2 regions of the Synechococcus sp. PCC 7335 genome follow, and region 2 is predicted to be linked to the other one. Evidence: predicted binding sites of a transcription regulator. Region 2 holds the regulator's gene; the other holds the start of a gene.

Region 1 (16,582 bases), 1.4 Mb from region 2:
GCTGCGTAATCGTAAAAGTCAGTGCTAAACCTAGTCTCACCCAGCACTGAGGCTTTGGGGTTGTCATTGCCCAGAATTGAGCACTCTATTTCACGGGCAACCACGCCAGTTTCTACAATCACCCGTCGATCATAGCTAGCTGCTAGATCTAAGGCGGTTTCCAGCTCTTGCCGATTGGTTGCTTTAGAGATACCCACAGAGGAGCCTAGGTTTGCTGGCTTAACGAAACAGGGATAACCCAGTGCTTCATCTATACCATCACAGAGCTTAGGAAATATGCAGGGGTTGGAATAGATTTCTGCGCGTGAGACACCGCGATAGTTGACCTGGGGCAACCCGGCCTGAGCAAAGGCGCTTTTCGAGGCAAGCTTGTCCATCCCCAATGATGACCCAAGTACCCCACAGCCGACGTAGGGCACTTCTAGCACTTCAAATAGGCCTTGAAGCGTGCCGTCTTCTCCATTTGGACCGTGGATAACAGGGAACCAAATATCGATATGGCCTAGCGCCGACAGGTCAGGCAGACGTTTGATAGGTTTAGCAGCAGAGGGCAACTCCCCAATAGGGCCTTCGTCCTGCATGGCAGGTTTGCCAGAAGCCAAGACTTGCTGAGCGGTTTGCCCACTTTCCCAACTGCCATCTTTATGAATCAAAATAGGCACTACAGCGTACTTAGTTTGGTTCTCGTCTATGGACAGGGCCTGGGCGATCGCACCTGCCGAGCGAATCGATACTTCGTGCTCACCAGAGCGTCCGCCAAAAACTAAACCCACCTGCATAGCCATCGCTGTCACTTCCCTATCCAATGCTTCCGGCTAGCCTATCACGGCAGATATAGCAAAGTAAGGATGCGCGCTTACTTTGCTCGTCAGGAGCGTTTTTTTGACAAAGGTTGAACCTTTCTGGTCATAATGAATCCGCACAGTTTCAAGCCCAATGCTCGAAATGCATTTGAGCAGATAACTACTTTTTGATAAGGACGCTGTGAAATATTTTTTCCTTTCTGAAAATTGGACGACTGGTAGAGTTTGGGAGTTTGGCGGTCTTTGGAACGAACTTGCCTGGAAGCGGAAACCCTATGTCAGTCGTCAATCACTCTATATTCAAGAAGATGGCGACAACCTGCGGCTCTATCAGGTAGAAGAATCAATATTGATGATCGAAGTGAAACCAAAGGAGGCCACAGCGCCCGCTATCGGTCAAGTTGTTCTCAAAAGATTACTCACGGCAGAGCAAGTCATCGACCGGCTATGTCAGGAGAAAGTGTTCACTGACATTTAGCGCCCAGTCGCTGGCTAGCAGAAGTGGCTTGGGGAAAAATAGAAGTAGTCACCTGAGCCGAGCTAGAGTGCGCTGACGTTACTAATTGCGCGTTCTATCGCGACTAAAGCCCGGTTATAGCCCAAAATGGCCGCCACGTTGTTAGCTTCAGCCTCTGTCAGCTCGCTCTGAGCACTTAGGACGTCTAGCTGAGTGCCTACACCCGCTTGTAGTCGCAAGTTAGCTAGTGCCAAGGCTTCTTCTGCTTGCACAACAGCGACTTCTGAAGTAGCAATGTTCTCTTGGTTAGCCTGCAAATTAAAGAAAGCTTGCTCTACGTCAAATCGAACTTCGTCTAGGTTCGAGCTGAACTGTTCTTCAGCAATTTGACTAGCAATTTCCTGCTGTCTAGCACTAGCACGCGCTGCCCCACCGTCGAAGGGATTCCAGACAAAGCGAGCACCAAAAGAATAGGCATCTGTGACGCCATCGTTATCATTAATAAACGTCTGTGCGCTGTAGTTTGCGAATAGCTGAACAGAAGGTCTAATTGCCGCTAGCGCAATTTTTCGCTGCTCGTCGCTAAGATCGGCTTGGTATAGCTGCTGCTCTAGTTCGGCGCGGTTTTGAAAGGCTAGTACAATACTTTCTTCTAAGTCTAAGGGCCAGTTTTCTGCGACGGCTACTGGGGTCGTGGCAATAGTAGCAGTTGGGGGCAAGTTGAGCACCTGAGCGATCGCCCGGCGATTGATCCGCTCTTGACTTTGAGCTTGAATCACCGCTTGGCGCGCATTGGCAAACTGAACTTCGGCGCGCAAGGTATCAAACCGAGTACCTACGCCCACTTCCTGTCTAAGTCTAGAATCGCGAAGGTTACGGGCGGCTTCTTCTAGGAAAGACTGGTTGATCCGAATTTGTTCACCCGCATCTTGCAGATCGTAATAGGCATTGGCAGTAGTCAGCCGGATATCCTCCTGTTGAACTTCTACAGCCAGCGTACTAATTTCCTCTTGGAGTTCTGCGGCTCGGATGCTGGCACGGCGCGCGCCGCCAGTAAAGACATCGTAATTAATTTCAGTTGAGCCGCTGACTAGCGTATCTATGCCGCTTGGTTCTTCCAAAAAATCTGCACGAGTACTTTCTTGAGTGATGGCATTGGCAGTGACGTCTATACCAGGCAAAAGAGCGGCTCTTGCTTCTCTAACTGCAGCAGTGGCCTGCTCTAGGCTCAGTAAAGCTGCCTGAAGCGACTGGTTATTACGATAGGCCAGCTCTACAGCCTGTTCTAAGGTGATAACTTGCGTTTCTTCGATTGAGACTTCTTCTGTTGTAGTTGGAAAAGTTAGTGGATTAGGATCGGCAGTTAAGCTGTCAGGGACTACGTCGATTTCACGGCCTGATGCCTCTGAGGGCGCACCGAGTTCTGAGTCTAGAGTCTCCGAATCTAGTATCTCTGAGGGTGTCTCCGTCTCAGAATCTGGGGTTGTGGGAGGGGGCGCTGGGATGGACTCAATGATCAGGGGGGGCCTTGGAATGGGTGACTCCAAAGTAGGCAGACCATTACCATCTTCATCAGCTTCGATCTCAGAGGTAGTGTTCGCCTGAGCAACCGCTTCTGAAAAGCTCGCGCCAGCTTCTAGCCTAGTGTCTAGCTTGGCTAATGACTTGATTTCTAGATCACTACTTTCAGCAGATTGAGCCCAGCGAGTCTGAGTAGAAAGCTCTGATTCTATGGCCTGTCGTCGATTGCGTACTTCTATAGGCAGCGGCTGAGCGGAGTCTCCGAGCAGGCGATCGCGGAGCTTGGAAAATTTTGGGGCAGCAGGCTCTATGCTCGGTACTATGCTACTCGGTACTATATCACTCTGGACTGTGCCAGCAGTAGGCTGAGCAGTGAGTGTAACGTTCTCGCTCGCAGAGGACTCAGACAGTGCGCGCGGAGCGAGCCCGAGCGAATTACCTACTGTGGCATCTTGAGGCTGATCTTCTAGCCGCGAATCATTATTCGTAGGCGTTTCTTCCGAGGCAGCAATAGCAGCTTTAGGTAGAAAAGACATCGAACTACTGGCTGCTAACAAGAAGAATGCAGCTGATTGGAGATAGCGCATAAAACTAACTAATTCAATAAGTGGGGATCGATGACCTGGTTAAGCTTAGCCGACATAGCCACCCTACTCAAAGGCATATAGCTAGGAGTAGATCCACAGCAGGCATCTATGAGTTCTGATAGACTTGCAACGGATAATACTGAACAGTTTAGTTCATTTTCTAAGCTCAGTAGGGACATATCGTCGAGAAAGTAAGTGTCTTCTGGGCGCTGGCTATCGCCTTGTTTGAGCATCACGGTAGGCAGCAGAACATAATCGCCTAGGGCTCTTCGACTCAAGTGCCTAGCGACATCCTGGCCAGTCAGTAGCCCTGTTACGGTGATTTCTTGCCCCCAATAGTCACTGTTGATAGCCACCATATCCACACTCAGACCATCGACCTGATTTAAGCGATCAACCAACGGCGCAAAGGCATGCTCAACAGCGTTACCAACCACCCAGGTAACCTTACGCGGCGGAGTGACCTTTGCCGGTAACTTTTGAGCAAGCTGATCAAACTCTTTAAGAAACAATCGAATAGAACCTACTCCATTACCAATTTGCGGATAAGACTCATAGTGATGTTCAGGAGGCAGCGATCGCCGTCCCATCAGAAACCACTCATCGGCTAGCCAAGCAAAAGTAGTCCCTAGCTTGGCTTGGAAATCGGCCTGGATAGCCGTAACTTGATCGATCACTTCCTGCGCTTTGGCAGTCGTCACTGGAACTAGTTCATCTTGGTCTGGGCGAAAGCGGGTAAGCCCGACCGGAACAACAGCAGCAGAAATGACCGTAGGGACATCGCCTGTATGAAAAGCGGCGAGATCTTTTAGGGTTCTTTCTAGATGGGGACCGTCGTTAATCCCAGGGCAAACAACGACCTGGGCATGAATCTGCAGCCGGTGCGATTGGAACCAGCGGATGTGATCTAGAATCTGAGCGGCTCTGTCATTTTTGAGCAAACGCGATCGCACTTCCGGTTCAGTCGCATGCACCGAAACATAGAGAGGAGACAGGCGCAGCTGAGCAATCCGATCCCACTCGGCAGGTGGAATGTTAGTCAGTGTCAGATAGCTGCCATATAGAAAGCTCAGTCGGTAGTCATCGTCTTTTAGATACAGCGTCTCTCTTTTTCCAGGTGGCTGCTGATCGATAAAGCAAAACGGACAGCGATTGACACACTGAATGAGTCCATCAAATAGCGCTGTCTCAAACTCTAAACCAAGCTCCTCATCAAAATCCTTTTCGATTTCGATCTGATGCGAGACGCCTTTTGCGTCTATCACTTCCAAGTTTAAAACTTCATCAGCGCACAAAAATCGGTAGTCGATCAAGTCTCTAGGGCGCTGCCCGTTCACAGAGACCAGCCGATCGCCCGCTTCAAATCCAATCTCTTCAGCAATCGAGCCTGAGACCACGCTGGTGACTTTAGCAGGGGAAAGAGTGGTGGTTTTCATAGGCGGTAGCGAACAAATATCGTTTTATCAATGGTGCCAGTTCCATTTCCATATGGTGTCAGTGTATACAGCCTTGAGCTATATATTCTCCAATCTTCCAAGCGCGATCGCAATCAAAATCACCGCACCAAACGCAAGACGGTACCAGACGAAGACCCAAGTACTGTGCTTTTTTAAAAAATCAATTAGCCAGGCGATCGCTAGATAAGACGATACTACCGCCGCTGCTAAGCCCCCTAATAAAGGCACTAAGGCAACGGCACTATCAGCGCCGACAACATCTGTGATAGACACTAGCCCTGATAGTAGTATTGCTGGCATTCCTAATAAGAAAGAAAATCTAGCCGCCGTTTCCCGCTTGAGACCAATGAACAGCCCAGCCGTCAGCGTAGAACCAGAGCGAGAGGCCCCAGGAACCAGCGCAAAGGCTTGAGCAATGCCCACAAGCAAACCATCAAAGAGCCCTAGCTTGCCAAAATCACGCCTGCGCTTACCCAGTAGTTCTGCGATCGCCAGCAAGATCGCCATTACAATTGAGGTGATGGCGATCGCTGATGTCGAACGCACGATTGAATCCTCGTAGCCAGGGACAAACAGCTTTAGATACAGGCCCACTACCACGATTGGCAACGTTCCTAGCAGAATACCTAAACCCAATCGAAACTCAAGCGAGCCAAAGCGCTTTGCCAACAGCGCCTTGAGAAAATTCACTGTCACCATAGACAGATCGTTCCAAAAGTACCAAAGAATCGCGGCAACGCTGCCCAGCTGAATCACTGCCGTAAACGATACCCCCGGATCGCCCCAGCCGAGCACAACCGGCACGACTTTTACATGAGCTGTACTGCTAATCGGCAAAAATTCTGTTAGCCCTTGGACAATCCCAATCACAACAGCTCGAATCAGCGTCATTGATTGGTCAGTGGCTCCCGAGGCCGTCATCATCCAGAGCAGCATTCCTGGTATCAGCATGTATGATTTCAACCTGCAATCTATTTTGTCTACTTTTGACGCTCGAACTTTCAGCGCTTAATCAAGACTTATCTCGCGATACCTGTCTAGATAGGGCGCTGAGATACGCTAGCTTGAATCTCGCACATACGCTAGCTTGGACCCCTTGATAAGACGTTCATTAGGGCAATCGAAAGCTCCTACAGCTAATGCCAAAGCTAATGCCAAAACCAAATGACCCAAGCCATCGTTTCAAGTACGTCCTCCTACTAGTAGTCACGTAGTCACGGCTAGTAGTCACGGCGATATTCTATAACTACTAAGCGTTCCCCCAATCGGAGGATTTTGAAAGAACTCTGTAAAGAGTGCATTAAGTTAACGGGCAACTTCACTGCTTCACCGCTAAGCTCTACAGAGATAAAATACATACGTGTAGCAATTAGCTTCATTTGGCGAAGATTGTAGTCATTGAGAGTAGCCACCAAGAATACTAAACGCCGACTACAGACTGCTATAGAACCTTTGACTTAAGACAACCCTAATTTTGGAGCACAGCAGCATAGCCACAGCCTAGGATAAATCGTGCTATGTTAAGAATGGTTAATCAATCTCAGAAAAGCCTTGCAAGTTCTCCAAACAATCACGCCACAAGTCAAGGATATTGAGACTTTGCAGATTTCTAATAAAAGTAGCGTCAACAGCTCATTAAGCAACCGGCTGAGCAAGAGTGACGATGATTCTGTTGTGTCGCTACGCAGACCACTACCTACAGCTAGTCTGCCTACGGCTAGTCGAGCGGGCAGCCAGCTACGGTATAGAATTGCTAGCCTTTTTAGTCGCACTCGCGTTCAGGCTTTTACGGCTGCCGCCTTTTTAGTCGCCGTTCCGGTTTTTGTTCAAGCCCCCCTAGTTCGCTTAGTTCCGCAAGTCAGCTTACTGATGAGTGCTATCTGGCTATTCATAGGCTGGAAGCTACTACAAAAAGACAATACCCAGCTTTGGGGAGACTTGATGATTGGGTTTAGTTGGACCTGGTTAGCCGGAGCGGTCTATTGGGGCTGGTTTCGGTGGGACCCATATGTCCATCTGCCCATAGAGGCTTTAGGTCTGCCGATGGTGCTGATTCTGTTGCGCTACGGAAAAGCAAAAATCGGCAACTATTTTTACTTGGGTTCGCTCCTGGGTACAGCGATCACAGACCTATACTTCTATTGCGTAGGTCTAATTCCTTACTGGCGAGCGCTCATGGTAAATCCACCTGACCAAGCAGGCAGGATTCTACACAGCGCCCTGATGCGGATGGGAACCTACCAGGGGGTAGGCAGCGCGATTGTGCTGTTGTCTCTATTAGTCATGCTAGGGACTATACCGTTAAGATCGAATAGCACTAAGTGGTGGGCTTTCAGTGGTGCGGTGCTAAGTACTATCTTGGTAGATAGCCTATTTTTTGTGGCTGCTATTTTTGCCTAAGTGATATGCCTAAGTGACTTGCTTAAGTGACCAAAGCCTAGGTAGTCAAACCCCGAACAACCATGGCTCAAGTGACTAGGTCTTAAGTGACTAGGTCTTAAGTGACTGGGGCTCGAGTGACCGGGGTTGGATAGATTTTCCTATCAGCTCGTGTGTCTTCAAAGAAAAGTTATTTATTGGTAGCTGTGGCAACTTCTAAGCCTACCACCGAGATTGGGCCCTACTTAGTCCTGAAAAAAGACTGCAAGCAGCGGCCGATGCTATTAGCTGGCAATCAGTGCTGGACAGTGGGTCGTAGTGAGGACAATCACTTTGTGCTGTGCGATCGCTGGATCTCGCGTAACCATGCCATGCTGCAATACATGGAAACGGGTGAGTTTTATCTCATCGACTTAGGGAGTCGTAACGGGACCTTTCTCAATGGTCGCCGCGTAAGTGTGCCAGTTACCTTGCGCGATGGCGATGCAATCACCTTCGGACAAACTGAACTCAATTTCTACTGTCCGATCGCCAAACCGGATCTAGATTGCGATGACAAACAAGTTCAGGACCATAGTGCCACCGCTACTCTTCACATTCGCAAGTTAATTTCGGTACTAGTCATCGACATTCGCGACTACACCGTTATGGCCCGTCGGCTTGACGAGAAAGTCTTATCTGCAGTAATTGGCACTTGGTTTCGTTACGCCGGAGAAATCCTTGGCAAGCATGATAGCTGGGTTGATAAGTATATTGGCGATGCGGTGATGGCGGTCTGGATTCATGGCACCCAAGAGGTGACACCGGAGTCCATATTGCAAATTGCCAAAGCCATCAGCGAACTTAATCAGATGACAATGCAGCTCCATAAAGAATTTTCCTTGCCCTTGCCTCTGCGCATTGGAGCTGGACTCAACACTGGCTATGCCATGGTCGGGAATGCAGGTAGCCGCGATCGCCCCGACTACACCCCCCTAGGCGATACGGTGAATGCGGCTTTTCGATTTGAGAGTTCGACTAAGCACTTGGGCCTAGATCTATCGGTGGGTGAGACGACCTATCAAGCACTAGCGCAAATAGGCGTTAACGAAGAAACCTTTAAACGTTATGCCACCGAGCTAAAGGGATATGAGCAGAGGGTAGTCACTTACGGTTGCGCCTTTTGCGATCTAGAAAGCTTCATTGCTAGCCATGAGCCCAGCTACGAAGAATCAGTGGCCATATAGAGCACTAGTTCATAAGGGACTGGCTATATAGGGCATTAGATGGCTATTAGAAGACAGTGTCTCTCTAGAGATCCGCGCAAAAATGATATCCTCATAGTAAAGCTGCTGAGAGTATATTTAAAACGAGGTTTTGAGCGGATGAAACTAGCAATCAGAAAAGCATTGGGTAGATGGCTTGTCTTCGGTATCACACTGATGATTGTCCAGGGCTTCATGCTCTCTGGATCTTCGCTGTCAGCTATGGCATCGCCTTCCAACAGCAATACAGCCTTTTTTGCCAACGGCCAAATTAACGGCATCACGCTACTAGCCAACGCCGGTGGAAAGGACTTGCGTAACACTGTAGACGACAAACTAGCTACCGCATACGGCAGTAAAATTGACGTGAACAACACTAATATTGCTGCTTTTCGCAAGCACCGCGGTTTATATCCAACCATTGCAGGCAAGGTGGTTTCTAACGCACCTTATGATTCTATAGAGGACATCTTGGATATTCCTGGTCTGAGAGAAGTTGAGAAAGATCGTCTTCAGAAGAATATGGACATCTTTACAATCTCTGATCCGGTTCCTGCTCTGGTAGAGGGTGCAGATCGATTCAACAACGGTGTCTATAAGTAACGCCTAGGTGATGGACTAACTATAGTCAGAGCTATCTCTTACCACTGAACCATCCCTTTGAAGCCTTTAGCCAACTTCGGCTGAAGGCTTTGCCTTTTGAAGTATTGTGACTGATAGAGTAAGACAGCTCGAGCTGCCACTCAGCTGCCACTTATGAGAGCGTTTTTTGTTGGCAATTTCTTCCAAGACAATGGGCTTCGATGTATTGGTTGTAGGCGGTGGTGCTGCTGGGCTTTATTCAGCGCTGTGTCTGCCAACGCATCTTAAGGTAGGCCTGCTGACTAAAGACACACTGGCGCTATCAGCAAGTGACTGGGCCCAAGGTGGAATTGCGGCCGCGATCGCACCTGATGATTCAACTACCTTACACATCGATGACACGCTAAGAGCAGGCGCTGGGCTCTGTGAGCCTGAGGCGGTAGAGCTACTCGTCGAGGAAGCTCGGCAATGTATAAATTCTTTGGTTGATCTAGGTGTGGCTTTCGACCGTAGCGGACAGCAACTAGCGATGACGCTAGAAGCTGCGCATTCTCGCAAACGAGTTTTGCACGCAGCAGATACGACCGGACACGCAATCGTCCTAACGCTGGCCCAGCGAGTACTAAGTCAAAAGAATATACAAGTCTTTGATCAATCTTTCGCATTAGATCTGTGGATAGAAGCAGGTGTCTGCAAAGGAGTTTGTCTTTCCCAAATCAACAGAGAAGGAGCATCGGATATCCGCTGGCTACCAGCGCAGGCGGTTGTGCTGGCAACAGGCGGCGGTGGCCAGGTTTTTTCACAAACGACTAATCCTGAAGCTAGTACAGGAGATGGGGTGGCCATGGCTTGGCGAGCAGGGGCAAGTGTTAGAGATCTAGAATTCTTTCAGTTTCATCCAACTGCACTTACAAAAGCAGAAGCGCCGCACTTTTTGATCAGTGAAGCAGTCAGAGGTGAAGGCGCACATCTACTAGATAGCGAAGGATATCGATTTGCTTTTGACTATCATCCAGATGGGGAGCTGGCCCCACGTGATGTAGTCAGTCGAGCAATCTTCTCTCACTTGCAGAAAAATAGGGGTACGGAAGTTGTCTACTTAGACCTTAGCCCTATCGAGCCAGAACGAATTCAGTATCGCTTTCCTAATATTATTCGCGTTTGCAAACAGTGGGGGGTTGACTTATTCAATCAACCGATTCCCGTCTCTCCAGCAGCACACTACTGGATGGGGGGAATTGTTGCTGGACTTAGTAGTGAAACAACCATCGCGAATTTGTACGCGGTGGGAGAGAACGCTAGTACGGGTGTTCATGGAGCAAACAGGCTAGCGAGCAATTCTCTGTTGGAGTGTTTAGTGTATGGAGCGCAGCTTAGGAGTATCCGGTTAGCTGACAAAGCGGCGATTCCTATCGCTACTAACGCTGAGAGAGCAAAGGCTAAGATGGTTGTGGTCGATGATAGCTCGCAAAAGCAGTTGATTCGATGGCGCGAAGAGATTCCTCAGCTAATTTGGAGCCATTCAGGGATTAGCCGAGAGCAAGCCTTGATGGAAGAGGCGATCGCACAGATTACTCAATGGCAGCAGCAATTTGACCAGCTTTCTATCAGCAAAGATTTGAACTTCGAGCCTGGAGAAACTGTGAGACTACCCTCAGTTAGTGCCGGAAAAGTTAGGCTTTGGGGAGAGGTAAGAAACTTGCTAGCGATCGCAGCGCTCATTCTTAGAAGCGCTAACTTCCGCACAGAAAGTCGAGGCGGTCATTATCGCCGCGATCATCCTGCTCAAGATGAACAGTGGTTAGGTCATACAGTGATAGAAGGCGATCAGATAAGACTGCAGAGGCTTGGCAAAAGCTATAGCTAGCGCGAAGAGCCTAACTCGATGGCTTAACTCTCGTACCGACTCACAACCACAGTTGCGAGATGCCCTATACTCATTAAGCTTCTGTTTTGAACACCTGCTTTAACACATCTAACCGTGAGCAACTCCAATAGTCCACATGCGACTCAATAAGATTCTGCTCGCTTAGCCATAACTCCGTGCGTCCAGGGATATGGAGTCTCGAAGACCAGGGAACGGGGGGATTCATATTAAGCGTCCACCGCAGCTCAATTAGAGAGGGCGCAGACGCTTCGATACTGTGCAGATCCATTTGCACATCCCCAAAGAACCAGTCGATAAAGCCAATCATTCGGCGAAACAGCTCAACTCCTTCAAACTTGTTCATTGGGTCTTTAAACTTTACATCTTCAGCGTAGAGACCATAGGACTGGTCTTTTGGGAACCTCTCGTAGTCTTGCTTTAGCTGTTCAATGATCTGTTGCTTCGTTAGTTGCTTCACGATCTTCATAGTGCTACGCCCGATCAACATCGACAGTAGGCCAAAGCCTCTCTAGCTGTGCTCGCCAAGCCGTCATTGCCTTATTCTGATAATCTTGCTCGCCCATCTCACCCATCACCCCTTCTGAGTAGAAGCGGTCTAAGGTCCTGATTGTGTCTTCTAGAGACTGGCCTTGAAGTTTAGCGGCAGTAATAATCTGAGTAATTTGGGCTTCCATTAAACGAGAGAAAAAAATCTCTGCGCCTTGCGATTTCATTTTGGTTAGTTGATCAATAGCTCGTGCTAGCAACGGCGGAGTCAAGGACTCAAAATCAAATTGAGAAACGCCCCAAACGACGTTCTGATGAAAAGCGTAGCGGGCCTCTCGAGTCTGATCGAAGTTAGCCTCTAGCATTTGAGTGATGAATGACTGAGCCTCCGCAATTGGCATGATTGGTGTCATGAGCTTTAGAAGCGGCGGATTTGCGATCGCAATCAGCCGCATCTCCTCCGTTTCTACTTGCCAAGCATCCGGGGGCGCATACTGAGCGGCCTTGCCAAATCTAGCGGTCAGTGCATCAGTCAGGTCATCAGGCGTCATATCACAAATGGGAAGAGCTTCATCATTTAGGAAAGTCGTACAGAAGGTTCTTGAAAAGAAGCTCTGCCTGTTTAAAACCTAGCATCGTCATCACAAAAGGCGGCCCATCAAAAGATAGACCGCCTGGTTCTAGAATTGGTAAAAGGAGATTAGTCTAGCTAAATTCCTTTACTTTTCTACTGGCTCGACCGATTTCGACTTAGTAATCAAAATCACCCATACCACCACCTGATGGAGCTTTATCGTCTTCAGGCTTGTCAACGACAATGCACTCTGTAGTTAGCACCATCGCTGCGATAGAAGCCGCGTTTTGCAAAGCAGAACGGGTAACTTTTGCAGGATCGACAATACCAGCTTCTAGCATGCTGACGAACTCATTGGTCGCCGCGTTGTAGCCAACATTGGCGTCTTTCTCTTTGACCCGCTCAGCAATCACTGCACCGTTTTGACCGGCGTTCTCAGCGATTCGCTTCAGCGGTGAAGTCAACGCACGAGTCACAATCATTGCACCAACTAGCTCTTCACCCTCTAAGTTAGAAGTCGCCCAGGACTCTAGACCAGGAGAAAGGTGCGCTAGCGTCGTGCCGCCGCCAGGAACGATACCTTCTTCAACAGCAGCTTTGGTTGCATTGATCGCATCTTCAAGGCGAAGCTTGCGGTCTTTCATCTCGGTCTCGGTTGCAGCCCCGACTTTGATCACGGCGACACCACCAGAGAGCTTAGCCAAGCGCTCTTGTAGCTTCTCAGTGTCATAGCTAGATTCAGACTCGTCAATCTGGCGGCGAATCTGATCGCAGCGACTCTTCACAGCAGCCTCGTTGCCTTCAGCGACCAAAGTTGTGCTGTCTTTGGTGATAGTGACGCGGCGAGCCGAGCCAAGCTGCTCGAGAGTGGTCGTGTCAATTTTAAGCCCAGCGTCCTCGGTAATCAGGGTACCGCCTGTGAGAATAGCAATATCTTCAAGCATGGCTTTGCGGCGATCGCCAAAACCGGGTGCTTTGACCGCAGCTACATTCAACACACCACGCAAACGGTTGACCACTAAAGTAGCTAGCGCTTCTTTCTCGATATCCTCGGAGATGATCAGCAAAGGACGGCCGCCACGAGCAACTTGCTCAAGCACAGGCACAAGATCTTGTACAAGGGCAATCTTCTTGTCAGTGATCAAGATATAGGGCTCATCAAAAGCCGCTTCCATCCGTTCGGGGTCAGTCACGAAGTAAGGCGAGATATAGCCTTTGTCAAAGCGCATCCCTTCGGTAATCTCGAGTTCGGTGAACATCGATTTGCCTTCTTCTAAGGAGATAACGCCTTCGCGGCCTACTTTCTCCATAGCGTTGGCGATCATTTGACCGACTTCTTCATCGTTACCCGCAGAGATAGAACCCACCTGGGCGATCGCATTCGAATCACCCACTGGCTGTGCCTGCTCAGCAATCTTATCGACGAGATAAGCCGTCGCTTTATCAACGCCGCGCTTGAGGGCGATCGCGTTTGCACCTGCCGCTACGTTGCGCAAGCCTTCTTTAACAATCGCGTGAGCTAGTACAGTCGCAGTTGTCGTGCCGTCACCCGCAGAGTCGTTAGTCTTAGACGCTGCCTGACGAATCAACGAGACGCCAGTGTTTTCGACGTTATCTTCAAGCTCAATTTCTTTGGCGATAGTCACACCGTCGTTGACAATTTGAGGAGAGCCAAATTTCTTTTCAAGTACGACGTTACGGCCTTTAGGACCGAGGGTGACTGCCACCGCTTCAGACAAAATGTCCATCCCACGCTCTAGAGCGCGTCGGGCATTTTCGTTATAGATGATGCGTTTTGCCATAGTTATAGATAGGGAAGAGTGTTAGTGAAAAAACAAGATGAACCAGTAGCTGTGGGGAAACCAACTAGCTAGGCAAATAACTAATAAGTAACAGTAGCTAAAATGTCTTTTTCAGAAAGCAAAATGTACTCACCGCCTTCCATCTTGATTTCGGTACCCGCGTATTTGGAATAGAGCACCTTATCACCTACGCTCACATCCATGGACTGGCGGCTACCGCTCTCGTCTACTTTGCCAGGGCCAACGGCTGTAATTTCGCCAACCTGAGGCTTTTCCTTAGCCGCATCAGGCAAAATGATACCGCCAGCAGTCTGCTCTGCCGACTCGCTGACTTTGACGAATACGCGATCGCCCAAGGGCTTGAGTGTTGCTTTACCTAAAGAGATAGCTGCCATTGTGACTTCTCCGCTGTGAATCAAAATAATGTTGTGCTTGTCCCGGCTCAGCAAATCATGCTAATGCCGGCACGATTAAAGCCCAGCAAAGTAATCAGTTGCGATCTTCGCTAGGGCCCTATCAAAAGTTAAAAGCAAGAGTTAGCACTCTCTGCTGTCGAGTGCTAATCTATCGAAATAGAGGAGATGAATGCAACGGGACAGACGGTGCGGGTTACCGAACTAAGAGAACGACCAATAAGATAAAGACCAATAGCGAAGTTCTAGGCACAAGAGCAAGCGCTTCTATAAGTCCGCTCCTATGGCTGAGTAGAACTTACACTCTGCGTAAATTCGTCATTCATCATTCACACTTCATATTTTTTAAAGCCTGACATCTAGTGATAATCTTGAGTATGGCGCGAGTTGATCTTATTAAGAAGTTACATTTGGAGTTACTTTGGTTAGATCGTAACTAGGCGCGGTATCAGCTAAAACGTAGGACAGGCGCACAGAATGGTCTCCACCGCAGAGAAAACAAACACTGGCTACATCACTCAGATTATTGGCCCAGTTTTAGACGTTAAGTTCCCCAATGGCGAACTTCCAAAGATTTATAACGCGATTAAAGTCACGGGCACAAATCCTGCTGGGCAGGAAGTTACGGTTACTTGTGAAGTGCAGCAGCTACTGGGTGACTCTCAGGTTCGTGCGGTCTCGATGAGTTCTACCGATGGACTCGTACGCGGCATGGAAGCTGAGGATTTAGGTAGTCCTATCAACGTCCCGGTTGGGAAAGCAACGCTAGGACGAATTTTCAATGTTTTAGGTGAACCTGTAGACGAGAAAGGTCCTGTCGATGCCGAATCGTCTCTACCTATTCATAGACCTGCGCCTGAGCTTGTCGACCTTGAGACAAAGCCAGCTGTATTTGAGACTGGTATCAAGGTTGTAGACCTACTGGCTCCTTATCGACGCGGCGGAAAAGTTGGGCTATTCGGCGGCGCTGGCGTCGGCAAAACTGTTTTGATTCAAGAGCTAATCAACAACATTGCCAAAGAGCATAGCGGTGTTTCAGTATTTGGTGGCGTTGGCGAGCGCACTCGTGAAGGGAACGATCTCTACAACGAATTCATCGAGTCTGGCGTAATTAATGCCGACGATCTTAGCCAATCGAAAGTGGCTCTAGTGTACGGTCAAATGAATGAGCCGCCTGGTGCTCGCATGCGCGTAGCCCTCTCTGCGCTGACAATGGCTGAGTACTTCCGTGATGTGAACAAGCAAGATGTATTGCTGTTTGTAGATAACATCTTCCGCTTTGTACAGGCCGGTTCTGAAGTATCCGCACTGCTAGGCCGAATGCCTTCTGCGGTAGGTTATCAGCCCACGCTAGGAACCGACATGGGTGACTTGCAAGAGCGGATTGCCTCTACAACCGATGGTTCTATCACCTCTATTCAGGCGGTATACGTGCCTGCGGACGACTTAACCGACCCTGCTCCGGCTACGACCTTTGCCCATCTAGACGCGACTACCACGCTTTCACGGGCATTAGCCTCCAAAGGCATCTATCCGGCGGTAGATCCCTTGGATTCTACTTCCACCATGCTTCAACCAGACATCGTCGGCGAAGAGCACTACGGCACAGCTCGGGCGGTACAGTCCACGCTACAGCGCTACAAGGAACTGCAAGACATCATTGCAATTCTGGGGCTTGATGAGCTTTCTGAAGAAGACCGCCAGGTAGTAGCCCGCGCTCGTAAGATAGAGAAATTCCTTTCTCAGCCTTTCTTTGTTGCAGAAGTCTTTACGGGTATGTCTGGTAAGTACGTCACGCTAGAAGATACTATCAAGGGTTTCAACATGATTCTTGACGGCGAGCTAGATGACGTTCCTGAGCAGGCTTTCTACCTCAAGGGCGGCATTGAAGAGGTGATCGAAGCCGCTGAGAAAATGAAAGAAGACGCTGCTAAGTAACGTCTTGATCCAAATAGGAAGCAATGCCCCTCTCAAGTGGGGGTGCTTCCTTCTTTAACAACATTATTCAACAGAGAACTATGTCTTTAGTCGTGCGTGTGGTTGCGCCTGATAAAACGGTCTGGGATGACGAAGCTGAAGAAGTGATTTTGCCAAGCACAACTGGTCAGCTGGGCATTTTAGGCGGCCACGCGCCTTTGCTAACAGCGCTAGATACGGGTGTGCTGCGAGTGCGTTCGGCGGAAGGGGCAAAAGAGTGGACTGCGATCGCGCTGATGGGCGGCTTTGCAGAAGTCGACGAGGATGAGGTGACTATCCTTGTCAACGGCGCAGAACGTGGTGATAGTATCGATCAAGCCGAAGCCGAGAAAGCTTATGCAGCAGCCCAAGAAAAGGCAAACAGCCTTTCTGTAGAAGATCGTCAGGGCACGTTGAAAGCAAATCAAGCCCT
Region 2 (16,582 bases):
GTATTCGATCAGCACTAGCGGTTCTAGCTTTCGCCTGCTAGAGCAAATTTGGCAGGAAGACCCCGCTTTGACCCCAATCGACTACACCCTGATTGAGTCCTGGTATGCGCGTCCTGGCTACGTAAATTCCATGGCTGATTTGATCCGCATAGAACTAGATAAGCTACCAAACCCTAATGAGGCTCATATCTTCTTTAGTGCCCATGGTGTGCCAGTCAGCTATGTAGAAGAGTTTGGCGATCCTTATCAGAAAGAAATCGAGCACTGCACTGATTTAATTATGCAGGCGTTGGGTCGGCCTAACGACTACACGCTGGCATATCAGAGCCGAGTCGGTCCGATTGAATGGTTGCAGCCTTATACAGAAGACGCGATTGAAGCGCTAGCGAATAAAGGTATCAAAGATCTCGTTGTCGTGCCCATTAGCTTTGTTTCAGAGCATATTGAGACGCTGCAAGAGATTGACATCGAGTATCGCGAGATTGCGGAAGAGCGAGGAATTGAGGGTTTCCACCGAGTGCCGGCGTTAGATACCTATCCGCGCTTTGTGGTGGATATGGCGGATATGGTTGAGGAGGCCCTAAGCGGCAAACCTGTGCATTTTTCCGACCTGGTAAAGCCGGAGAAGAAGGTGCGAATCTATCCGCAAGATAAGTCTGCTTGGGGAATGACGCCAGTCGCTGAAGTATGGAATGGACGGCTAGCGATGCTAGGATTTTTGGCGCTGCTGGCAGAGATTGTCACTGGACAGGGTCCTTTGCACCTGATCGGGCTGCTGTAGCTGTACTGCTCTGCCGTTGTTAGCATGTCGATGAGCATTCTAGTTTTCTGATGACTACCCTAGCTTTCTCTGTCAGTACCTATGGCTAAGGAATTCCGGCTACAGATCAAGATTTTGTTTGGCATTGTCGTTTTGTTATGGGCGATAGAGATTGTCGACCAGGTGGTGTTTCGAGGTGCGCTAAATAATTTTGGGATTCGTCCGCGATCGCTCCCTGGTCTTTTCGGTATCTTCTTTGCTCCATTCTTGCATGGTAATTTTGCGCACTTGATTGCAAATACAGTGCCACTGGTGAGCTTGGGATGGCTGATCATGCTGCGAGAGACTGAAGACTTTATCTGGGTAAGTATTATTTCAGCGATAGTCGGCGGTTTTGGAACTTGGCTGATTGGTTCACCCGCTAGTCATATTGGGGCAAGCGGCGTTATTTTTGGCTACTTTGGCTTTCTGCTACTGCGTGGGTATTTCGAGCGGAGCGCGGTGGCGATCGCCTTCTCGCTCTTGGTTGCATTTTTATACGGCGGTATCATCTGGGGTGTACTACCCACTCAACCAGGGGTCTCGTGGGAAGGTCACTTATTTGGCTTTCTAGGCGGTGTGCTAGCGGCCAGACTATTATCAAGACCCAAACAGCCCTCTAACGACTTTTAGAACGGCCGACTTTTAGAACGGCAACTTTTAGATATAGACTTCCTGATTGCCTGATACCGCGTCGGTTAGATAGTTGGCGGCCGCTTCTACCGCTGCAACTGCATTTTCATATAGCATCCTTGTAGGTCCTAACACGCCTAGGCTGCCTGTGGGCCCCGGCGCATGTCCATACCGAGAGGCGACTAGCGCACAGGCACGCATCGGCTCGAGTGGATTCTCTGCGCCAATCCAAATCCTAATCCTTTGCTGATTGGTCAGCGCACTTCCTGATTTTATTTCCGAAGGTAGAGGAGCAGCGATCAAAGGCCAAAGCTGATCGCGACCATCTTCTAAAAGTTGAACGATGCTGCGAATTTGCTCACGTTCGGCAAACTCCGGCTGATCTAGCGCGCCAGCTAGACCACTGATCAAAATCTGAGTATTTGGCAGAACACGTGATTTTCTAGACAAGTCGGTAATTGCGCTTTGAAGCGCCTCTGCATACCTTTGAAAAGTCTGATCTAAGTTTGACCAGTCTAGCTCTGCATCGTGTAAAGAGCGGCCTTTCAGCTGGTCAGTTAAAAAATTAGAAAGCACCTGTAGCTCGGCGTCGATATCTTTAGGCTCATCTTCGAGTTCGCTATCTATCGGCAGTAAGATCGAATGGTTGTGATAGATATCTAGAACAATCAATAGAATTTGGCGATCGCTAACCCGCACCAGCTTCAAATGCTTGATAGTCGAGGCTTCTACGTGGGGTAAGGTTACTAGCGCAATATAGCCACTCAATCTTGAAAGTACCTGAGCCGACTCTTTAAGCAGCGCTTCCATAGCGATACCGTCCCAATCGAGCTTATTACTCAGTGTCGTTTCCATCTGGCGCGTCAGGGGCTTTGACGGCATCATCAGCTCATCTACATACCTACGGTAGCCAGAGTCAGAAGGAATACGACCTGCAGAGGTATGCGGCTGATAGAGCAAACCAGAGCCTTCTAAAGCGCTCATTACATTCCGAATGGTTGCTGAGCTTACCTGGAGATCGTATCCATCTGCTAAAGACTTAGAACCGACGGGTTCTGCTGTGTCGACATAGTGACGCACCGTAGCGCGAAGAATATCTTGCTGCCTGGAGTTAAGCTTCATAAACCTACGGTGTGATCACTCTTAATAGAAATGCCCACGCATGTCTATTACGTACACATCATCTACAGCAACGTCCTATAGAACATCTATGGGAACGCTTTAGTACCAGTCCCTCTAAAGCATAAAGGATCATTTCAGCCTCTTACCGTTCGCTGTGCGCATTTTAGGCGAGGTTTACCGATTGCGATCCCCAATTTGAGTAAGGATACCTTCAGCTATACAGCAGAACTGCGGTAAACACCCCAATACCTGGTAAATTCAGAGAGTTACCGTAATGTTTTAAATTTTAGCTATCGCTGCGTTTTCACCTTCACTGGACTCCTGAGTTGTCAGGTTACGCCATCATGTCTGATCTTCCCTTTACTCTTGACCAGCTTCGTATCCTAAAGGCGATCGCCGCCGAGGGTAGCTTTAAGCGGGCAGCTGACAGTCTCTATGTCTCTCAGCCCGCTGTTAGCCTACAGGTACAAAACCTAGAGCGGCAGCTAGATGTCCCCCTGTTTGACAGAGGCGGAAGAAGAGCGCAACTGACGGAAGCAGGACATCTGCTATTGGAATATGGTGATCGCATTCTTAGCCTGTGTCAAGAAACCTGCCGCGCGATTGAAGATCTACAAAACCTGCAAGGCGGAACGCTAATCATCGGTGCTAGTCAAACTACCGGCACCTACCTACTGCCTCGCATGATCGGTCAATTTCGTCAGCGCTACCCTGAAGTCGCTGTTCAACTCCATGTGCACTCCACCCGCCGCACCTCGTGGAGCGTTGCTAACGGCCAAATAGATCTCGCTATCATTGGTGGAGAAGTCCCCCCAGAACTGCAAGATTCCCTCGAGATCGCTTCTTACGCAGAAGATGAGCTAGCGCTAATTATGCCAGTTTTTCATCCGCTAGCGACTAATGAGACAATTGCCCGTAGCGACTTGTACAAACTGAAGTTCATCACGCTAGATTCTCAGTCCACTATTCGTAAAGTGATCGATCAGGTATTAGCCCGCGGTGGTATTGAAACTCGCAGACTGCGCGTAGAGATGGAGCTAAACTCGATTGAAGCTATCAAGAATGCTGTTCAATCTGGCTTAGGTGTAGCGTTTGCCTCTACCTCCTCTATTGAAAAAGAATTGCAAATGGGTGTGATTCATCGAGCCCGGATTGAATCTGTCGAAGTCAAACGGACCCTCTCTGTGATTTTTAATCCCAATCGCTATCGCTCAAAAGCAGCTGAGGCCTTTACCAAAGAAATCTTGCCGCAGTTTACAAACCGGGCGCTAGAGTTCAAGAAGGCTAGTGTTAAATCTAATGGGAAAGTCAACGGCAAATCCAACGCTGAAGACAAATTTTCTGAAGACGAGTTTCCTGAGGAAAAATCCACACAGGCTACTCAGGAAACATCTGCTACAGTGCCTGATAAGGCCAAAGCCGCAGTCGATGCTGAGGCCAGTCGCTAGCGGTCGAGTTTTTGTGACCTTCCTTTATGCAACTGCACTGCACTCGTCCTAAGTGTTCATCGCCGATCAATCATTTTTCGGACCTCGATAATCCCAACTTACCGCATCCCCTAGCTCAAAAGTACTGCAGCGCCTGTCGTATGGAGCTCATTTTGCGCGGTCGCTATTTGCCAGTAAGTCTGTTGGGTAAGGGGGGATTTGGTACTGCTTTTCTAGCAAAGGATTTTGATTCGCCAACGCAACGGCGCTGTGTAGTGAAGCTATTTCAGCCGCCGGTTACGCTAACGCCACCGCAGCTAGCGACCGCCCAACGGTTGTTCAACCAAGAAGCGATTGTGCTAGAGCGATTGGGATTGCAACATCCGAGAATTCCGAACCTGTATGCTTATTTCCCTCTGCTGGTCACCAACCCGTTGAACAACCAGTCTGAAGAGCTGTTTTATCTAGTTCAAGAGTACGTTGAGGGAGACGATCTAGAAAAGCTACTTGATCGCCAAGGTAGATTTTCTGAACCTGATATTGAGAAAGTACTGGCAGCGATGCTAGATGTACTAGGCTTTGTACATGACAATGGCGCGATCCACCGAGATGTCAAACCTTCAAATATCATTCAGGGTAAAGACGGTAAGCTATCGCTGCTAGATTTTGGCGCAGTAAAGGAGGTCACCACGCCGACAGCAGGTCGGCGTGGCCCAACCACAATCTGTTCACCCGACTATGCACCGCCAGAACAGATCATGAGTGGCCAGGTCGACCAAACATCCGATCTGTATGCGTTGGCGGCTACGTGTGTAGTGCTACTGACCGATAGAGACTCGAATCAGCTACGTGATCCGGTGTCGAACCGATGGAACTGGCAGTCGTCTACTCAGATTTCTACAGGGTTGGCACAGGTGCTAGAAAAGATGCTGCAACCTAAGCCGAGAGATCGTTTCCCTAATGCCGCGGCGGTCGTAGAAGCACTCACGAAAAATGCACAATCGACAGTAAGCCCCCAGGCGAGAGCCACTGGCAGAGCCATCATGGGTTCATCTGCTCAATCTGCTCAATCTGTCTCTGTCACTCCTTCCCAGCCCAAGCCTACCCCTCCACTCGCCAATCCAAAAGTTGGCTCACCAGCAAATCCGAAGCAGTCTTCACCGCCTGTAGTACCTGCTAGCGCTCCCGTGCAGCTGCTATCTGTGCCTCGGTTCTTAGGTAACGCCGCGTTTGCAGGTGTAGAAGGAGGACTGCTAGCGGTCGCCTGTCTTAGCACGTTAGGAACCACACTAGTCGGTGGTGGCGCTTGGCTGGCAATGCTAGCTGTACTGGTCGCTCTTCAGTTGCGGCGAGCGATCGAGGGCATGGACCTTGTCATCATTGCTGGAGTAACCCTTGCGGTTATCGCCTTCTTTAGCCCCCTACATTCTATTTTAGGTGGGGGCGGCTGGGTGCCGATTGCGGTCATCGCGATGATGGCCGGAGGGGTTATGGTGATCGTTGCGATTGTCTTTCGGCTAATATTTAGCTTGCTTTCCCGTATCATGTGAGAAATCAGACATCTTTGTTTAGATAGAGTCGATCCAAACAGTCTTATGGCCCAAAAGAATGAGCTGCCTACTCTAATTGCTGCGCTGCTGTTTACGGCTGCGCTACTGGGTGGGGGCGGCTGGTTTCTGGTGAATCAGTTCACTGATAGGGCCGGTCCTGTTGTGTCTTCAGAGCGCGGCGATGGGACAGGTACTACTGATTCTTCAGGTGATCAGGCAGGCGCTACTAATTCCTCCAATGCTTCACTGGTAACTGGTGCTGATGGCTCATCTGGGCGATCACTGCTGCCCGGGGCAGTGTCTGCGGCTAAGCAAAGAGGGCTAGACGCGCTTGCTGAGCAGGATTTTCAGACCGCTCAGGCAGAGTTTTCGGCAGCATTGCAAGCAGAGCCAAACGATCCAGAATCTTTGATCTATCTCAACAACGCCCAGATTGGCAACGCCGCTGCTCATACTATTGCAGTGGTAGTCCCGGTGGGCAGTGCCTTGAATGCTTCGCTAGAGATGATGCGCGGAGTGGCCCAAGCTCAAACGGAAATCAATCAAGCAGGCGGCACAACGCCTTTGAAGGTGCTATTGCTTGACGATAGGGGCGATCCAGAAACTGCAGTCGAAGTGGCCGAAAGTTTGGCCGCAGACGATTCTGTCTTAGGTGTGGTAGGTCATTACACGAGCGATGCGACTTTGGCAGCGGCAGCGGTGTATGAGGCGGGCGAACTGACGATGGTTTCACCCACGAGTACAGCGGTGAGTATTTCGAATGCGGGTGACTATATCTTTCGCACGGTTCCTAGCGATCGCCTAGCCGCTGCCACGCTAGCCCGGTACATGCTCAACGAAATCGATCAGCAGCAGGCCGTTGTTTTCTTCGATAGCAACAGTGCCTATAGCCGCTCTGTGAAGTCAGAATTTACTACAGAGCTGCTGAGTAACGGCGGTAGTGTGGTGGCTGATTTTGATATTAGCCAGCCAGGATTTAGTGCGGGGCAAGCCCTTCAAGAGGCGAAGAGGCTAGGCGCTCAAGTCGTGATGCTGGCGCTGACGGCGGATACCAATGACATTGCTCTACAGATCATTTCGGTCAACCAAAAGGAGCTACCGATGATTGGTGGTGATGACATGTACAACTTCAAGATCCTAGATGTGGGCCGGGCCAATGCAGAGGGGTTAGTCGTGGCTGTGCCGTGGCATATTCTCAGCTATGAGCAAAGTCGGTTTGTCAGTGAATCTCGTCGACTATGGGGAGGTGATGTCAACTGGCGGACGGTGATGGCCTATGACGCAGTCAGTACGCTGGTTGCGGCTATTGACCAGGATGCGACTAGAGAAGGCGTTGCCACTATCTTGGCGGAACCTGATTTTAGTGCGTCTGGGGCAACTGAGACAGTAAGATTTTTACCGACGGGCGATCGCAATCAGCCATCACAGCTAGTAGAGGTAGTGCCTGGCAGTCGTTCGGGGACTGGATTTGACTATGTTCCCGTAGAGTAGATGCCCCTGGAGGAAATCAAGGATATTCACCATCAGCTTTTGATGGTTGCCTCTACGCTGAGCCCTGAACTCAGCTTCGCTATCCAACAGAATGGCCTGTTAGAGCTGGTTGCAAAGCAAGATCGGCCGTTTGTAGAGCAACTGTGTCGGACGGTCGTGGGACAGCAGCTTTCACTCAAAGCAGCTGCTTCGATTTGGGCACGGCTAGTCGCCAGCGTGCCAGCAGACGTGAATTTTGTCGACTACCTAGTAAGAGTTGATCCAGCTGTGTTGAGAGGCTGCGGGTTGTCAGGCGCTAAGGTGAGGACGGTGGTGGCGATCGCCCAAGCGGCCCGAGCCAATCAGTTAGATGCAAAAGAACTCGGCGCGCTGAACCACACCGAACGGACCAAACGTCTCACTGTGCTTTGGGGAGTTGGTCAGTGGACGGCTGATATGATGGGAATCTTCTACTTTGCCGATGCGAATATCTGGCCTGACGGCGACGTCACCGCCAAGAAGACGTTAGAAAGGCTTACTAGCAAACGTAGGAAAACGATTCGCACAGCGGTCCGATTCGCACCTTATCGGTCATATCTAGCCCTGCATATGTGGCGCTATGTCGATGCTGTCCCAGACTAGCAATCCTTTGATCATTTAACTAGAAGCACTAGGCCAGTACCCAATAGAACACAGCCTGACATCATATTCAAGGTCCTTTGAACTCGAACATCTTCCAAGACTTTCTTTGCCCTATCTGCTAGATACGCCTCTGTTGTTTTCACACCGCCTATGATCAGCGCTGCCATCCCCATGATCAGCAATGTCTGGTGAATGGATATTGTTTGTAGATTGACGAAAGCTGGAAACAGTCCCATATAGAAAAGAATTGCGCCCGGGTCTCCTAGTGTGATCAACAATCCACTGAAAAAGCTGGCATACCCAGAAGATCGTTTTGAAGCTGATAGGTTTGTTGCTCTGACGCAGCTGCCTTTAAATGCACTTTGATTAAATGCACCTTTAAGTGTGTTAGCGCCTAGCCAAACCAAATATGCGGCGCAAATGTATCTAACCGAGGAGAACAAACCACTCATCGATTCGGCAACTTCGCTGAGGCTGTAGATAGCGAAAGCAATAAATAAGAAATCACCTGCGACAATGCCTAGTGTCATCATCATGCCTTGCCGAAAACCAGCCGTTAGTGACCGAGCAACCACCGCAAAATCACTAGGTCCTGGCGTGGCGGACAGCACAAACATAACGCTAAATAAAGCAGCAGCCTGACTAAAACTCATACAAGAGAGTTTACCAGTTCTTCTAAACTGTTAGGCTGCTATGGTTACCTTCTGAGCATAGAGATAAAGCGCAAATTCCATGAGCGAGAAAATAAGTCAACCTGCAGTCCTTTCTGCTGGAGACGAATTTCCCACGTACTCTCAATCTGCTACCAAGGTTCGGCATGTGGGCCGGTGGCTATTAGGACTATTCGCGATCGCCTTAATGATCCGCCTGACCTATCTAGTCGCCAAACCTGCCTGGATGGACGAAATCTCGACTATACTCTTCAGCCTTGGCAATTCTTCTAGACTCATTCCAACCGATCAAATCATCACATTAGAACAGATTGTTCGCCCCTTGCGTCTCACGCCTAGCGCAACGGCAGCAGACACCGTAACTTACCTGCTTGCAGAAAACAATCATCCACCTGCTTACTTTGTCTTGGCTCACTGGTGGATGGTGTTTTTTCACTGGCTGATAGGCGAAGCGGATGGGTATGCTTCTGTCTGGGCAGCTAGGGCTTTGCCTGCTTTTTTCGGTGCGATCGCTGTCCCTGTTAGCTACTGGGTTGGTTGGATTAGCTTTCGCGATCGGCTAACGGCCCTGCTATGTGCTGCTCTGATGGTGGTTTCTCCCTTTTCTATCTTTCTCTCTCAAGAGGCCCGGCACTATACGCTAGCGATTCTAGCGGTGATGGGGTCTTTGGGTTGTTTCGTACTAGCTGTTCGAGCGGTAGAAGGCCGGCGAGCGATAGGTTGGCCGGTAGTCTTAGGTTGGATAGTCATTAATTCATTCGGCGTGGCGGTGCACTACTTTTGTGCCATTACTCATTTTGTCGAAGGGTTGGTGTTATTGTGCTTGCTTGTTCGAGACTTTAGTCAAGATAGGTGGGCTGGGTTGCGATCGCGATGGATCCAGATCTATATTGTGGCGCTAGGAACCTCTGCTGGAATTTTGCTGTGGCTACCGATTCTGTTAAATTTCTATGGCAGTCCCCAGACGACTTATATCACCGGTTCTAGAGATCTTAGCTTTTGGTTAAGCCCAGTTGCCCAATCAGTCGCAGGCTGGCTGTACGCGATTCTAGCACCCGTGTCTAGTGGCTATGGACCGGTGGCTGTGACGACGATTGTTGTTTCTTGTGTCGTGTTGTTGTTTGGCTATGTGCCGTGGCTTGTGCCATGGCTTGTGCGATCTTTCAAGCTTCAATGGCAGCAACCCGAACGGCACATAGGATTACTAGCCATCGGTGGATTCTTCATCATGAGTAATATAGTCTTTTTGGCAATTTGTTATGGTGCTGGATTCGATATTACTCGTGGTCATCGATACAGCTTTGTTTTTTATCCTAGTATTGTGATTTTAGTCGGTGCGTTGCTGGCTCCTTTTTGGACTAGAGATGGCGAGCATATGTTTGCTCAGATTAAATTACCGCTGGTTAGGCAATACATCAGTGGTCGGGCTTTTGTAATGACTGTTTTGGGTGTGAGCTTTTTGGGATCTCTAGTAATTGTTCTAGATCGTACGCATCTAAAATTCTATCAAGCCGATCGGTTTGTCGATTTTATCCAAGCAGAATCGATATATCCAGTCATCTTAGGGGCTCAGACGGTCGTAGGTAATCAGCCGAGCGTATATGGTATTGAAATCGTGTCAGTAGCGTGGGAAATTCAACAGCAGCTAGAAAAAGATTTGGAAGCGCGATCGCAGTGGAAAAGCGAACCACGCTTTATTTTATTAAAGAGAGATTTGATTACAAACAACGATCTTGAAGGAACCCTTAGAGGGTTGGTTCGTTCTGAGTCACAGCTGTTTGATTTATGGATGTTAGGAATTTCACCCTCATTAGAGCCTGCAGGCTGTGGCGAGCCTCTTCGAGGAAACAAAGGATCGTTTTCTTATAGCCATTACATCTGCGGTAATGCTTAGTTCATCACCTTCAAACCTATTGAATAAACTAGCCTACAGGTACTCGCACGCACGCGTTGTCTTTGGCTGTCGCAAGGGGTTAGATACTCGCAGGCCAGTAAAATAGGCCAATGACATAAGCCAACAAGAAGATTGAGGTTAGTCTTCAAGTTAAAGATTGCCTTTGGAAGATAGAAAGTCCGGCAGCCAACCTTTAAGGGTTTCCCAAACTTCGCTCGGGCCAATGCCAAAGGCTAGCCATAGCCCAAGTAGGAAGAAGCCAACAATCAGAGTGGCTTTAAGCGTGTCTTTGAGGAAGTCGACCAGCCAGAAAAAAACGACGGCTGCGATCGCTAGCGCACCTATGGTCAATGCAATTTCCACGCGGATCTCCTCAACTATCTTGCCGGTTTTTACAAGTGTAAATTCAGTGTGCGCCGTTCCATTTACGGATCTGAACACTCTATCTAACTATTATCAAGCACTCACGGCTGTCAGCTCAGTAACAGCAGCACGAGCCCATTGGTCGACAGCTAAGATGTCTTCTAGATTAGGGGAGCTGTTGAGATCGCTTTGGTGGCGATCACACACCTGTTCAATCACTTTAGCAATCTCTAAATAATGAATCTTCTCTTCTAAAAATAGGGCCACTGCCTGCTCGTTTGCGGCGTTGAGTACTGCGCTCATGGTTCCTCCAGCACGACCTGCGGCATAAGCAAGGTCCATACAGGGATACTTTTGATGATCTGGTTTGCGGAAACTAAGCATGCTAAGTTCTGCTAGACTTAACGGCTTCCAGTCAGTGGGAATGCGTTCGGGCCAAGAGATAGCATAGAGCAGTGGCAGACGCATATCTGGCCAGCCCAGCTGAGCCAATACAGATGTATCTTGAAGATGAATCATCGAGTGAATAATGCTCTGGGGATGAATGACGATATCAATATCGTCGTAGTCCAAGTCAAAGAGATAGTGTGCCTCAATCACCTCTAGCCCTTTGTTCATTAGCGTTGCTGAATCAACGGTGATTTTCTTACCCATCGACCAGTTAGGATGCTTGATAGCGTCGGCCATTGTGACGTTAGGTAACTCTTCTACAGGCCAATCGCGAAAAGCGCCACCAGATGCCGTCAGTTCAATAGTGCGTAAGCCACCTTCAGGAACGCCTTGAAGGCACTGAAAGATAGCGGAGTGCTCGGAGTCAGCAGGTAGAAGTTTGACGCCATGCTGCTTGGCCAAGGGCAGCACAACCGGACCTCCGGCGATCAGGGTTTCTTTGTTCGCTAGGGCGATGTCTTTACCCGCTTTGATAGCTGCGATTGTAGGTAGTAGTCCAGCGCAACCAACAATACCTGTGACGACAGCCTCAGCGTCGCCATATCTAGCAACTTCGACAATGCCAGCTTCCCCTGAAACGATGATTGGCTGTGGCTCTAACGATGCAATTGCCTCTCTAAGCTCAGTCAGTTTACTTTCATCACAGATAGCCACGATTTCTGGTTGAAACTGCATCACCTGCTTAGCTAATAAGGCGACATTGCTACCGGCAGCGATGCCTACTAATCGAAACTTATCGGGATATTGCGCCAAGATATCGAGCGTTTGTGTGCCGATAGAACCAGTTGAACCGAGCAGGGTTATGGCTTTCACTGTAGGAATCCCATCTGTAATGTTTTCTTTATTTCACCATACTGCTGGTCACTTTGCTTGATTCTGCTCTATCTGGCCTACCCAAGTCCAGGCCGGATAGACGCAGCATACTGTAGGCGTTACCGTAATGGGTAGCATAACTTACGGAGCTCTAAACTCATGGATGCGTTTGCCCCGATTCCGCCTAGCTGGACAAAAGATGCCGTACACGCTCGGCCGTTCGGGTGCCCGAGCTGTGGAGCTAGCAGCACAGAAGCCCAGGCCGTTTGGATAAATCGACGAGCACCTGTGTTTGTCGATGGGCGAAAGCGGAAGTATCAAGAGTTTTATCAGTGCGAGTGCGGCTCAGTTTGGTGGGGATGGAGCTCGGATCGGCCGCCGATAGATTTAGGGAAAAGAGAAACGACGGATAGCGAGTGAATGGAAATTCTGGTACTAGGCAGTCTAAACATGGACCTTGTAGCGCGGGTAGAAAGATTACCGCAGCCAGGAGAGACGCTGACGGGTTCTAGCTTTGTCACGGTACCTGGTGGGAAAGGCGCAAACCAAGCAGTGGCAGCGGCGCGCTCAGGTGCAAATGTGGCTATGGTGGGCCGGGTGGGAGATGATGGATTTGGTGAAAGTTTGCGATCGCAGCTCCAAGCCGAAAACATTGATACGCGATCGCTCAACATCAGCTCTAGCCAGCCTTCAGGAACAGCGCTAATTACGGTTGCACCTAACAATAATCAGATTGTTGTTGTTTCTGGCGCAAACGGTGAGGTGGGCGATGTGGAATTAGATCAGCTAGTCACTCACTTGGACCGGGCAAAAGTATTGTTGCTTCAGTTTGAGATTCCGTTGGAAACTGTGCAAAAGGCAGCAGCGCTAGCCCATGAAGCTGGACTACTCGTCATTGTTGATCCAGCTCCAGCTCAAGGGAAGCTGACTAAAGACTTTTGTGAGCATATCTCTGTACTAACACCCAACCAAACTGAAGCTGAACTGCTGACAGGGATAGAAGTTTTAGATATGAAAAGCGCCACTTTAGCAGCGACAAACCTACACCAGCAAGGGGTTGAGACCGTGATCATAAAGCTAGGGAAATTGGGCTGCGTCTGTGTTTGCACAGCGGGCACTTTTGAATTTCCAGCTTTTGTAGTTGATGCAGTAGATACAGTAGCTGCTGGAGATGCGTTTAATGGTGGATTGGCAGCAGCAATCTGTTCCTCAAAAAAGACTAATTTAGGCGTCGGTGTTCCCTTTTTCCAAGATTGCGATTCCCTCAAGTCAGCGATTCGCTATGCGAATGCTGTTGCAGCGCTAGCAGTTACTCGCTCAGGTGCTCAAGGTGCAATGCCAACAACCGCTGAGGTTAATGCTTTCTTGAGCGTTAATTAATCTCTACATTGCTTTGGGTCTTATCTATTTTCTTAGGTATTGGTTGTTGGTATTTAGGCCCTAGGCATCAGGATTGCTAGATTGGTTCTCACGGAAAATTTTATCTCTGGCTAGACGATAGCTAAGGATAGTTAGAGTAACGTTTGCTCAAGGATTAGCTTGAATCCTTTACAACTATTGCCTTTGGAATAGAAGATCACACATAGGTTCTATATAAGTTTCATAGGAAAGTATTGTTCCTAGAAGGGGCTATTGAAGAGATAGAGCCGCTAAGAGGTTTTGCCAAATATCCAACGTATCTATTGTCTATGCGTGAGGTTAATTACTTTCTATGACACAGACTCAATCGTTTAAGGGAAGGCACCTGCTTTCTATAGAAGAAATTCCGCCAGCATCTTCAGATTTCCCTGCTTATTTTGTAGGTAGCACCGCCCCCAACAATGTAGAAGATGGGGTTGCGAAAGTCGATGATCCTCAAGAGCATATCAACCGGATGGCAGCCTTTTTGAGCGCTCAGGAAGCACCTGAGATCTTGGTAATTGTACATGGCTACAATACTGGGCTAGGGACCTTTGCGACTGCTAGCTCGTCAGGTACAGCGACTAAGGGGTGGTACCAGGATATTAGAGATCACATTACTAGAAACTGTGATCGCCGCTCAGATGGGTTGGTGTTGATTGGCTATCGATGGCCTTCTGAACAGATCAATGGCAGTGGATCGGACACGCTAGCTAACAAACTTGGATATGCTCTTCGCTCACTGCCCATCGTTCTAAAGGTGGTTTCGGTGATTGGTATTGTACTTTTAAGCTTGGCCATCATCAGTACGCTACGTCATCAGATCGCGCAACCTATCGCCTTAGCTGTCGAAGTTGCGATGATTGGTCTTGTTGTTCTATCAACCCTTTTAGTTGTGATAGTTCTAACGCTTTTCATACTAAGGCTAGTCGGATACTTTCGAGATTCGTATCGAGCGAGTAACTTTGGTGTGCCAGATCTAGTAGAGCTAATTCGACAGATTGACAAGGCTGTACGAGCCGAAGACCCAGCGCGAGACTGGTCTACAGGCGATCGCATTAAGCTGTCGTTTATTGGTCATAGTATGGGTGGGTTTGTGGTCACTCACTCCGTTCGTATTCTCTCTGATGTCTTTGATTACAAATCGATTGGCAGCTTAGGATCTACGAACAAATCTAAGGCGCCTTCTTCGAAGATTGGTAACGTTTTCTCGCTGGGGCGACTGATGCTAGTCTCACCTGATATACCTGCCGAAACAATTATTTCGGGCCGAGCGAACTTTTTGAGCTCATCACTACGGCGGTTTGAGGAAACCTATTTATTTAGTAATGAAGGTGATATGGCGCTTAAGCTTGCCTCTACTGCCGCTAACTACGCAAGCTTTCCGGCGAGAACTAGGGAAGGGGGCTATCGGCTAGGTAATGTTGTGGTGCGATCGCCTTATTCCAAAGCCATCAGCACACCTAGATACGGCATCATCAACTTCGACGCTCAAGCCTCCGAGGGTGAACAGCTTAGCGATGTGCAAGCGCGGGGCGATGGTGGATTTGAACCGAAGCAGGTACTTTATCAAACCGCAAAGGGAACGGTCGCCGTATCGTCTTTTTTGGAGTATCTATATACGCTCAGTCATAAACCTTTGAGCCACCGACAACGGGAAATTCTAGAACCTGAACAAAAGCCAATTGCAGAGCTATTTACTGTGTTTGACTGTACGGACTATTACGAGTTTTCAGATGAATTAAAGGGGGGGAAACCTGAGAAAGTAGGAATGCTAAGCTGTGGCTTGAAGAAGCGATCGCTTAGCTTTATCGACTATTTGTTTTTGACAGCAGCGATGGCTAGAGGCAAAATCGATACCCATGGTGGATATTTTCGTGCAGGTGATTCGAATGAAGCGCGCAGGCCTGAAGCTTTTGTTAGCAAGCAGCTAATCTATGGTTTAGCTTGTCTAGGCTTTCAGCGACTACTGCTGTCTCTGTCGGCTGAGGTTGAAGAGGGTCATTCACATCAATCTGCTGCAACAAAAGAGTTGAAAACGCTTTCACAGCTTTGCGAATCACGCAATATTCAGGTGCTGCTAGCCGCTGAGCGGTATAACCGAGATGTTTTAGGAATTGTGACAGCGGGCGATCGCATTGGCTATTAAGTGAAATTTGAGACCCCTAGGGCAGGGAAGCAAGGCGCTAGTCGAGAACTGGCAAGTTGCAAGCTATTCAGATACTGGTTTAGATACGGATCGCCAGCAATAGAGCGAATGGCAAAAGCACCATCACTCTGTCGCTGGCTCGGACTACGTTTTGCCTTTAATCAGGTCGCTGAGTTGGAACATCGAAGCGATCAAGCATCATTACCTTGTTCCAAGCTTTGGCAAAGTCTTTGACCATGCGCCCATGGCCGTCGTCTGCGCCGTAGACTTCGGCAACCTGACGAAGCTCCGCATTAGAACCGAAGATAAGGTCGCAGCGGGTAGCAGTGAACTTGGTTTCACCTGTTTTGCGATCGCAAATATCAAAAATCATCTCGCGATTGTCAACTGGCTTCCACTCATAGTCCATGCTTGTCAAGACGCGGAAGAAGTCGTTAGTCAAGACACCGGGCCGATCTGTGAAGATCCCGTGCTTTGAATGGTCCCAATTCTGGTCAAGCGCGCGCAGTCCTCCCACAAGTACCGTCCACTCAGGGGCGCTCAACGTCAGCAGCTGAGCGCGATCAAGAAAGATCCGTTCCGCTTTCACCTTATAACCGACAGCCTCGTCATGGTAGTTACGGAAACCATCCGAGACTGGCTTTAGCCACTCAAAGCTTTCGATATCTGATGTCAGCTCTTGAGTCGTATCCATCCGACCTGGCGTAAAGGGAACATCGATCTCGATGCCAGCCTCTCTAGCCGCCTGCTCAACCGCAGCACAACCGCCAAGGACAATCAAATCTGCTATTGAGACTTTCTTATTGCCTGACTGAGCACTGTTAAATTCTGATTGAATTTTCTCAAGAGTCGACAGCACTTGACTCAGCTCTTCTGGACGATTCATCTTCCAGTCCTTCTGCGGATCTAAGCGAACGCGAGCACCGTTTGCACCACCACGCTTGTCAGAATCGCGGTAGTTCGATGCCGACGACCAAGCAGCTGATACAAGCGCTGAGACCGAAAGACCACTTGTCAGAATTTTGTCTTTCAGCCCACTGATGTCAGCTTTATCCACAACTTCGTGGTCCAGTGCAGGAATCGGATCTTGCCAAGGAAGATCTTCCTCTGCAACTTCCGGGCCAAGATAGCGCGTCTTCGGTCCCAAATCTCGATGCGTCAGCTTGTACCAAGCGCGTGAGAACGCATCGCTGAAGTGATC

Evidence for each region. The regulator HrcA, encoded in region 2, represses chaperone genes, less so after heat shock. The targets are predictions, from matches to a motif close to TTAGCACTCNNNNNNNNNGAGTGCTAA.
Region 1: groES (co-chaperone GroES) is a predicted target of HrcA. The motif match lies at 14,317-14,343, and genes of this name have one in related genera.

Annotation. Positions count from the first base shown of each region.
Region 1 covers NZ_DS989904.1:1,387,569-1,404,150, reverse strand. Annotated here, with positions in the region: gene S7335_RS06275 (D-alanine--D-alanine ligase family protein) at 1-779, opposite strand, end outside; gene S7335_RS06270 (hypothetical protein) at 985-1,281, shown strand; gene S7335_RS06265 (TolC family protein) at 1,344-3,317, opposite strand; gene S7335_RS06260 (TIGR03279 family radical SAM protein) at 3,377-4,804, opposite strand; gene S7335_RS06255 (undecaprenyl-diphosphate phosphatase) at 4,883-5,776, opposite strand; gene S7335_RS06250 (DUF3120 domain-containing protein) at 6,377-7,225, shown strand; gene S7335_RS06245 (adenylate/guanylate cyclase domain-containing protein) at 7,411-8,430, shown strand; gene psbU (photosystem II complex extrinsic protein PsbU) at 8,569-9,051, shown strand; gene nadB (L-aspartate oxidase) at 9,242-10,897, shown strand; gene S7335_RS06230 (DUF2358 domain-containing protein) at 10,971-11,384, opposite strand; gene S7335_RS06225 (hypothetical protein) at 11,389-11,955, opposite strand; gene groL (chaperonin GroEL) at 12,155-13,780, opposite strand; gene groES (co-chaperone GroES) at 13,861-14,175, opposite strand; gene atpD (F0F1 ATP synthase subunit beta) at 14,671-16,131, shown strand; gene atpC (ATP synthase F1 subunit epsilon) at 16,212-16,582, shown strand, end outside.
Region 2 covers NZ_DS989904.1:32,329-48,910, reverse strand. Annotated here, with positions in the region: gene hemH (ferrochelatase) at 1-781, shown strand, start outside; gene S7335_RS00210 (rhomboid family intramembrane serine protease) at 863-1,432, shown strand; gene hrcA (heat-inducible transcriptional repressor HrcA) at 1,460-2,554, opposite strand; gene S7335_RS00200 (LysR family transcriptional regulator) at 2,899-4,002, shown strand; gene S7335_RS00195 (serine/threonine-protein kinase) at 4,029-5,531, shown strand; gene S7335_RS00190 (ABC transporter substrate-binding protein) at 5,577-7,022, shown strand; gene S7335_RS00185 (DNA-3-methyladenine glycosylase) at 7,023-7,643, shown strand; gene S7335_RS00180 (LysE family translocator) at 7,655-8,296, opposite strand; gene S7335_RS25570 (phospholipid carrier-dependent glycosyltransferase) at 8,376-10,208, shown strand; gene S7335_RS00170 (hypothetical protein) at 10,359-10,571, opposite strand; gene dxr (1-deoxy-D-xylulose-5-phosphate reductoisomerase) at 10,665-11,834, opposite strand; gene S7335_RS00160 (hypothetical protein) at 11,994-12,254, shown strand; gene rbsK (ribokinase) at 12,255-13,214, shown strand; gene S7335_RS00150 (alpha/beta hydrolase) at 13,546-15,381, shown strand; gene katG (catalase/peroxidase HPI) at 15,539-16,582, opposite strand, start outside.